Regions from separate parts of the Mesorhizobium sp. M4B.F.Ca.ET.214.01.1.1 genome, predicted to be linked through region 3. Evidence: predicted binding sites of a transcription regulator. Region 3 holds the regulator's gene; each other region holds the start of a gene.
What was found. Region 3 encodes PhoB, which activates phosphate uptake and scavenging genes when phosphate is short. Its sites were predicted from a motif close to TGTCATNNANCTGTCAT; they were not measured.
Positions count from the first base shown of each region.

Region 1 (2,199 bases), on a different contig from region 3:
ACTTTGGCTAAATCCGGGATTGGCGCGCGATGAAAGACTATGAGCATCCCTTCTTCCGGCCGCTGTGGCGGCGCATCGCCGTGGTGGCTGTCTGCCTGGCCTGGTCGGTGATGGAGTTCGCTTCCGGCACGCCTTTCTGGGGCGTCATCGCGCTCGGCTTCGCCGGCTATGCCGTCTGGCAGTTCTTCTATCTCTACAAGCCGGCCGAAGAGGCCAAGCCTCCGGCCGAACCGAAGGAATGATCGAGGAGACAAAAATGTCCAAACTGCTCGTCAAGGCCGACAAGGGCCACGGCCGCGTCGCCCACGTCACGCCGCAAAGCGCCGGCTGGACCTATGTCGGCTTCGATCTTCATCGGCTGAAAGCGGGCGAGACGGCTTCGGGTGAAACGGCCGACCGCGAGGTCTGCCTGGTCTTCGTCACCGGCAAGGGCAAGGCGTCCGCCGCCGGCACGGATCTCGGCCTGCTCGGCGAGCGCATGTCGCCGTTCGAGGGCAAGCCCTGGTCGGTCTATGTGCCCGAGGGGTCCAACTGGTCAGTGACCGCCGATACCGAGCTGGAACTCGCCGTCTGTTCGGCGCCCGGCCTGGGTGGCGGCCTGCCGGCCCGCGTCATCGCTCCGCGGGATCTCGGCCAGGAGGTGCGCGGCAAGGGCACCAATACGCGCTACGTCACCAACATTCTGCCCGAAGGCAAGCCGGCCGACTCGTTGCTGGTGGTCGAGGTCATCACGCCGGGCGGTCACACCTCCAGCTATCCGCCGCACAAGCACGACCGGGACAATCCCCCCGCGGAGTCCTATCTCGAGGAAACCTACTACCACCGTCTCAACCCGCCGCAAGGCTTTGCCTTCCAGCGCGTCTATACCGACGCCGGCAGGAATGGCGAGCGCGAGCTGGACGAGGCGATGGCGATCGAGGACGGCGACGTGGTGCTGGTGCCGAAGGGCTACCACCCATGCGCCGCCTGCCACGGCTACGATCTCTACTATCTCAACGTCATGGCCGGGCCGAAGCGCACCTGGAAGTTCCACAACGCGCCCGAGCACGAATGGCTGATGAAGGCCTGAGCCTCCTGCATTGCGCTGAAGCCATTGGTCCAGCACGGAAGAATCGTCGGCTAAGGACCTGCCTGGCCGATTTGCCACCGAAAACCATCGTAAGCTTCGTCAATCCGTCATGGAAATCACCTATGGCAACGGGTCTGACGAGGACTTCTTATGCGCTACGCCATCTATTTCACCCCAAGCCAGGACGAGCCGCTGGCGCGGATCGCCGCCAATTGGCTGGGACGCGACCCGTTCGGCGCCGCCACCCGGCCGGTCGAGGCCGTGGGTGAGCTGTCGGCGGCCGAAGTAGCCTTCCACACCGCCTCGGCCCGCCGCTACGGCTTTCACGCGACGCTGAAGGCGCCCTTCAGGTTGGCTGAGAACGAGACCGAAGCCACGCTGCGCGCGGCGCTCGACAGCTTCGCCGAGGCGGCCCAGCCGGTTACCATCCCGCGCCTGATCGTCGGCCAGATCGACGGTTTCTTCGCGCTGGTGCCGCAAGCGCCGGTGCCGGCGCTCAACCGCTTCGCCGGCGATGTGGTGCTCGCCTTCGACCGCTTCCGCGCGCCGCTGACCGAGGCCGAGATCGAGCGCCGCAGCCCAGATTCGCTGAAGCCGGACGAGTTCCGCAACCTCTGCCAATGGGGCTACCCTTACGTCTTCGAGACCTTCCGCTTTCATATGACGCTGTCCGGCCGTGTCGCGTCACAGGAAAGCCCTCGTCTGCGCGCAGCAATCGACAGCCTGTTCACGGAAGTGCTGCTGCGGCCGGTGCCGGTCGATGCGCTGACGCTGTTCGTCGAAACCGAACCGGGCGCCCCGTTCATGGTGCTGTCCCACCACGCGCTAGGACGCCGCCCGGCCCGGAAAACTGCCTGAGACCAAACTGCTTGAGACCAAACTGCCTGATTACCAAGGACGATTTGAAATGACCGCCGAGACCGTTCTCACCAATGCCCGCATCGTGCTTGCCGACGAGATCGTCGAGGGCTCGCTGGTGCTGCGTGACGGCTTGATCGCAGCCATCGACCCGGGCGCTGCCCGCGCCGGCGAGGACATGGGCGGCGACTACATCATCCCCGGCCTGGTGGAACTGCACACCGACCATCTCGAAGGCCACTACGCGCCGCGCCCTAAGGTGCGCTGGAACC
Region 1 covers NZ_SRUX01000016.1:161,563-163,761, forward strand. The annotation lists gene EN857_RS27415 (DUF3329 domain-containing protein) at 30-242, shown strand; gene iolB (5-deoxy-glucuronate isomerase) at 257-1,069, shown strand; gene EN857_RS27425 (DUF1045 domain-containing protein) at 1,220-1,927, shown strand; gene EN857_RS27430 (alpha-D-ribose 1-methylphosphonate 5-triphosphate diphosphatase) at 1,977-2,199, shown strand, end outside.
Region 1: the regulator PhoB is predicted to act here: its motif matches at 1,164-1,180, upstream of EN857_RS27425 (DUF1045 domain-containing protein).

Region 2 (2,199 bases), on a different contig from region 3:
GTCGTTGATGTCGATGAACGGCGTGACCTTGGCCGGGGTAACCGACGGATCGAGCACGCCCTTCGGCGCCAGCGGCTTGTCGGCGGCGTCGAACGGGCCGCCGGCGATGTCGGTCGCGCCGGACAGGTCGACGATGTTGATCTTGCGATAGAGCGACTCTTCGCCCTTCACACCCTGGCCGTTGCCGCTGTCGCGCGTCAGCATCAGGAAGCTCGTGTTGGAGAGCGCGACGATCTCACTCTGCGCCGCCACCTTGGTCTTGCCCTTGGCGTCCTTGAACACGGGCAACGGCACGACATATTCATGCGCCAGCTTGAGATGGGCGAGGTCGGATGCGTCATAGACCAGCGCCCTGGTGTTCTGGCGCGTCGAGCCGGAATCGCCGCCATCCTGGCGCGGCGCCGACTGCAGCACGGCGATCAGGAACTTGCCGTCCGGCGTCAGCGACATGCCTTCCAGGCCCTGGTTGTTCTGGCGGCCGGTCTCGGGATCCTTCGGATCGGGCTCGGCGGCGCCCGGGCCCGGATTGTCGGAGGCGAAGTTCGGCTTGCCGTGGCGCATTGGCACCAGGGCCGCCGGCGGCTGGGTGGCCGACATCAGGCGGCCCTCGGCCGAGAAGCGATAGATGTTAGGGCCGTACTCGTCGGAGATGAACATGCTGCCGTCCGGCAGGCGCACGATGGCTTCGTCATCCAGCGCCAGCTTGCCATTGTCGGCCTGCGGCAGGATCGGCATGTCGCCGGCGGCGGGGCGGACGCCGTTCAGCGGGTCGAGGCCGGTGGCGTCAACGCCCTTGTCGTCGGTGAGCAGCAGGGTGTCGGCGAGCGTCGCATTGACGCCCGACTGTTCCTGGCCGGCTGCGGGCGCGGCGCCCGGAGGGGTCGGGGCAAGCTCGATCGAAACGGTGTTGAGGCGGGCCCGATAGTCGGTGGTGCCGACGACGTTGTAGCCACGATCCGGCAGCAGCCAGAGCGAGCCCTTGTAGGCGTTGCCGTCACGCGCCCAGCCCTTGGTGTCGATCGCCATGCCGGAACCGGAGCCGAAGGTCTCGCCGAACTTGTCCTTCTGGTTGGCGGGGATGCGGCCGACGCCGACCAGGCCCTTGTTGACATAGGCGACGCCATCGGCGAGCGCCGGGGTGAGGGCTGTGAACAGCGCAAGTGCCGCGCCAAGTGCAACGGTCCGGTTGAGATGTTTCATGGATATCCCCTTGTGACAGAGCATGCCGGAGCGGGTGTCGCATCGACATGCCGCCGGCACCTTCCGCCAAGCGGTCTAGGACTCGAACATGATACCTGCGTGACAGGCCGCGCCGGCGCGTGCCCCGGAACCATTTTCCAATCGCAACCGTTGCAGGCGAGCCCAGGCATCGCCTGCGATGGTCGGTCGAGCCATGGGCTCAGGAGGACATATGGGTTTCGATCAGTATCACGAGCCGGCGGAGGAATTGACGCAGAAGGTGCGGACATTTGCCCGCATGATCACTTCGCTGATCGAGGAGGCGGAGGCGATCAGCTGGTACGAGCAGCGCATGTCGGTGGAAAAGGACGCGCAGGCGCGCGCCATCATGAAAAATGCGCAAGGCGAGGAGTTCAAGCATTTCGGCATGAATCTCGAATTCCTGCTGCGTCAGAAGAAGGACTGGCGGGCAGAGCTGAAGGAAATCCTGTTCACGACCGGCGACATCGTAAAGGCTGGCGAGAAGGGCGAGGAGAAAGTGGACTGAGGTCGATGCGGCTACACTCGGCGACTATCAGTCGCTCTCTCGCGCGATCAGTTCCAGCGGCCAGACCTCGCGCATGATGCGCGTGCCTTCCGGACCGGCGAAGGCGGGGAGCGATGCAAGCAGCATCTCGGCCAACCGCCGGCCCATGGGCTGCAGCGCCGGGCGGAAGGCGGTCAGCGCCGGCGAGAAATAGCGGCAGAGCGGCGTGTCGACGATGACCGTCACGGCGATGTCGTGGCCGGGCCGGATGCCCATCTCGGCCAGCGCCTTGCAGCCGCCGAGCGCCATAGCGTCGTTGTTGTAGATGATCGCCGTAGGCCGGTCCTTGGAGAGCATCACGCGCGGTGTCACCTGGTAGCCGCCGCCCTCGTTGATGAAGCCGTCGGCGATCAGGCCGGGATCGACCTCGATGCCGTGCCGCTTCAGGGCCTTGCGGTAGCCGTCGAGGAACAGGTAGCCGAAATTGAGATTGA
Region 2 covers NZ_SRUX01000005.1:225,307-227,505, forward strand. The annotation lists gene EN857_RS12640 (esterase-like activity of phytase family protein) at 1-1,200, opposite strand, end outside; gene EN857_RS12645 (hypothetical protein) at 1,412-1,726, shown strand; gene EN857_RS12650 (LacI family DNA-binding transcriptional regulator) at 1,754-2,199, opposite strand, start outside.
Region 2: the regulator PhoB is predicted to act here: its motif matches at 1,289-1,305, upstream of EN857_RS12640 (esterase-like activity of phytase family protein).

Region 3 (2,199 bases):
GCCGGGCAGGTCATTGCCGAGGAGCAGCGCCGCCTCGACACGGCGATCATGCCGCGCGACGAGCTGATCGGCGAATGCGTGGCCATCGTCCGGCGCCGTTTCGAGGATCCCGACCTCGACGTCCGCGGCGTCGCCCGCATCGCCATGGGCATCCAGGGCATCACCGACACCCATGCCCGCGCCATGTTGTGGTCGCCGATCACGCCGCAGACCGACATCGCCTTCGCCGACATTCTGGAAGCCGAATTTGGCGTTCCGGCCACGATGGAGAATGACTGCAACATGATGGCGGTGGCCTTGCAGTGGCGCGATCCCGAGCGGTACCGCGACGACTTCATTGCCATCCTGCTCTCGCACGGCATCGGCATGGGGCTGGTGCTGAAGGGAGAGCTGTTCACCGGCACCCATTCCTCCGGCGGCGAATTCGGCCACATGATCCACCGGCCGGGCGGCGCGCTCTGCCGCTGCGGCCGGCGCGGCTGCGTCGAGGCCTATGCCGGCAACTATGCGATCTGGCGCAATGCCAAGCAGATGGGCGAGGACGCCGAGCCGGTCGATGTCAGCGACGCCGACATGCGCTCGCTCGCCGCCAGGGCGCGCGCCGGCGACGGCCCGGAGCGCCAGGCCTACCGCAAGGCCGGCGAGGCGCTCGGCTTCGGCCTCGGCAGCCTGTTCGCGCTGATCGATCCAGCTCCCGTCGCCATGGTCGGCGTCAGCGCCGCCGCCTTCGATCTGATCGAGCCGGCGCTGCGCGAGGCGATCGCCCAGACCGCCGGCGGCCAGCATTCGAAGTCGATCTCCTTCGACACCGAGCCGAACGAATTGCCGCTCATCCGCGAAGGCTGCGCCATGCGCGCACTGACCTTCGTCGACCAGGAGATTTTCGCGCCGGGCGTGCAGGTGAAAGGCGGCGCCACCGGGAAGAACGTGGCCTGAGCGTCAATCTTCCCTGATCGCGTAGCCCGCGCCCCGGATGGTGCGGATGACGTCAGGCATGCGGCCATTGTTGACCGCCTTGCGCAGGCGGCCGACATGCACGTCGACCGTGCGCTCGTCGATGTAGATCGTCTCGCCCCAGACATTGTCGAGCAGCTGGCTGCGCGAGAACACCCGGCCGGGATGCCGCATCATGAATTCGAGCAGGCGGAACTCGGTCGGTCCGAGCCGGATTTCGCTCTTCTTGCGGTACACCCGGTGCGACTCGCGATCGAGCACGATGTCGCCGACCTTCAGCATGCTGGACAGGACTTCCGGCTTGGCGCGGCGCAGCAGCGCCTTGACGCGCGCCATGAACTCCGGCGTCGAGAACGGCTTGACCAGATAGTCGTCGGCGCCGGTGGAGAGGCCGCGCACCCGGTCGCTTTCCTCGCCGCGCGCCGTCAGCATGATGATCGGCAGCCGCTCGGTCTCCGGCCGCATCCTGAGGCGCCGGCAGAGCTCGATGCCGGAAACCGCCGGCACCATCCAGTCGAGCACCAGGAGGTCGGGCACGTTTTCCTGCAGCCGGATTTCGGCCTCGTCGCCGCGTGTCACCACCTCGACCTGGTAGCCTTCCGATTCAAGATTGTAGCGGAGCAGCACCCCCAGCGGCTCCTCGTCCTCCACCACCATGATGCGTGGCGCGATCATCGGCCCGTCACCCTTCTTCTCAGGCCGGCGCCGACATCGCCGTCTCGTCCAGCTTCGGACGATTGGCGGGCAGTTGCTGGCCGGTCAGCACGTAGTAGGCGTTCTCGGCGATGTTGGTGACATGGTCGCCGATGCGCTCCAGATTCTTGGCGCAGAACAACAGATGCGTGCAAGCGGTGATGTTGCGCGGATCTTCCATCATGTAGGTCAAAAGTTCGCGGAACACCGAGGTGTATTTAACGTCGATGCGCTCGTCGTCGTTGCGGAGCTTGGCAAGCGCCGCGGCATCAGCGGCGGCATATTCCTCGATGACCCCCTGCACCTGGATCAGCACCAGCTGCGCCATGCCGTCGATGGAATGCGAAAGGTCGCGCGGCGTGACGCTGAGACCGACGGTGCCGACGCGCTTGGCGATGTTCTTGGCGAGGTCGCCGATGCGTTCGAGGTCGCCCGCCATGCGGATCGAGCCGACCACGGCGCGCAGATCGTTGGCCATCGGCTGCCGCTTGGCGATCAGTGTGATGGCGCGGTCGTCGAGTTCGCGCTGGCGCGCGTCCATGATGGCGTCGT
Region 3 covers NZ_SRUX01000018.1:139,418-141,616, reverse strand. The annotation lists gene EN857_RS29065 (ROK family protein) at 1-936, shown strand, start outside; gene phoB (phosphate regulon transcriptional regulator PhoB) at 940-1,629, opposite strand; gene phoU (phosphate signaling complex protein PhoU) at 1,649-2,199, opposite strand, start outside.

Region 4 (2,199 bases), on a different contig from region 3:
GCCTTTGGGCGGCGCGACGTGATCCCAGATGCCGCCGTTCTCGTCATAGGCGACAACGACCAGCATATGCGGCCATTGCGGGCTCTTCTCCAGATGGCTGATGACATCGGCGATATGGCGGTCTCCGGCCTGGATGTCGGCATAGCCGGAATGCTCGTTGAGATTGCCCTGCGGCTTGTAGAAGGAGACCTGAGGCAGGGCGCCGTCGTCGATCGCCTGAATGAAGCTCACGCCAGCCAGCCCGGCGTCGCGCAGGTGTTCCCGCCTGGCCTCGGTGCCCGGCGCGTAGTTGGCGTAATAGTTGAACGGCTGGTGATGGTACTGGAAATTCGGGATCGGCGTGTGATTGCCATGGTCGAGCGTGTACTGCCAGGCGCCCGAGTACCATGCCCAGCTGACCTGCTTGAGACTGAGCATATCGCCGATGGTCGGCTCCGTCTGCGGCGGCAGCGTTGTCGGCTTGGACGGGTCCGCGAGGAGCGGATCGCCGCCGGGCGCCGGATCATTGCCGCTCGGCTGGTATGGCGGCTGCATTGTGTTCACAGCGTAGAAATCCGGCGTCAGATTGCCGTCGGAGACGAATTTCGGGATACCGTCGCGCACCGATTTCGGCGAATTGTCGGCGAGCTTCAGCGCTGTGCCGCCATCGTCCGTCACCGAAATCGACGGCTTGGCCGGGTTCTTGTCGGCATCCGCGTAGTAAGGCGCGCAGGCGCAGATCAGCCACTGATGGTTGAAAAAGGAACCGCCGAAACCGCCCATGAAGAAATGGTCGGCCAGCACGTATTTCTGCGCCACCGCCCACATGTCGGTCTTGGAGGCGTCCCAGTTGCTCATCGGCATGGCGCCTGAATCGGCCCAGGCTACGAACATGTCGTTCTTGCCGCCGTTGATCTGCATCTGGTTCTGGTAGTAGCGGTGCCAGAGATCGTGCGTTGCGACGCTGAGCGGAACGTTGAACCCCTTGGGGTCGTTCACGGTGAACGGCGCGTTCGGAAGGTGCTCGGTCATCGCCTGCGTCACCGGCGGCGTGACGCCCTTGGCGGTCAGCCCGTCCCAGACAGGCGGCAGTTCGGACAGCACGGATCCGTCACGGTCACGCTGCTGCAGGCTTTCCTTGCTTGCCTGGTCGATGCCCTCGGCTCCAGGGAAGTGACCATAGAGATTGTCGAAGGCGCGGTTCTCGGCGAAGATAACGACCACCGTTCCTATCTTGGCGATGTTGGCTGGCGGATCGCCGGGCTGCGCTGCGGGCGCGGGAACCGAAGCCGCAGCGCACAGGACGAGAGTCGAGGAAAACAGGGCGAGCCCATGGGATCGCTTCATCGTCATACCTCCGTGGTGCAAATGGGATGACACCAGCTTCGCGGCATATTGGCAATAGCTGCCGCGTTGGACGGGCAACGCCATGGGCGGCGGTCCGCCAATGGCCGGGCTGTTCTACGGCTGCCCGAGAGGCTGCGCCTCGCATTCCGGCAGCCGCACAGGTTTGGCGAGTTTCGCCAGCGCCTCGGGCTTGGCGCAAGACGGAAAGCCGGCGAGCGGCATCGTTTCGATAAACCGGCTGCGCTCACTAGTGCTCAAGCCGACTTCATTGATCATGCTCTCGACGGTCAGGTCGGGGTACTGCTTGAGAGTTTCCCTAACCGAAGCCTTCGCCTCATCCATCCGACCCAGAGCCGCAAGGGTGCCGCTAAACACCACCCACCTCCACTTGTCGTAGTTGTCAGGCGCCATGCGCTCCAGCATCTTCAACGCGTCCTCATACCGGCCGGCCATAAAATAGGCAGGGCCGAAGAAGTTGGACGTCCACATCGGATGGTTCGGGTCGAGCCGCCTGACCTGGTCGACCATCTGAGCGCCGCGTTCGGGTTCACCGAAGCGTGCCGCATAGCCGGTATAGAATGTCAGGATTTCGGACGAACCGGGAGCAAGACGGAGAGCCGTATCCAGTTCAGCCTTGGCACGGGCGATGTCGCCCTTGTTGCTGAGACTCATCCCAAACACGGCGTGTGCCTCAGCGTCGCCTGGATCGAGCCGCACCGCGCGTTCGGCCACATCGGCGGCCGCCTTGGTCTCGCTCTCGGGATTGATACCGAAGCCAGCCAATATGACGTGAGCATGGTAAAGTTCTACCCAGGCGCGGGCCAGCCCGGGGTCCAGCTCAATCGCGCGGTTGAGAAGCGCGATTGCCTCCTG
Region 4 covers NZ_SRUX01000014.1:85,149-87,347, forward strand. The annotation lists gene EN857_RS25220 (acid phosphatase) at 1-1,326, opposite strand, end outside; gene EN857_RS25225 (adenylate/guanylate cyclase domain-containing protein) at 1,441-2,199, opposite strand, start outside.
Region 4: the regulator PhoB is predicted to act here: its motif matches at 1,342-1,358, upstream of EN857_RS25220 (acid phosphatase).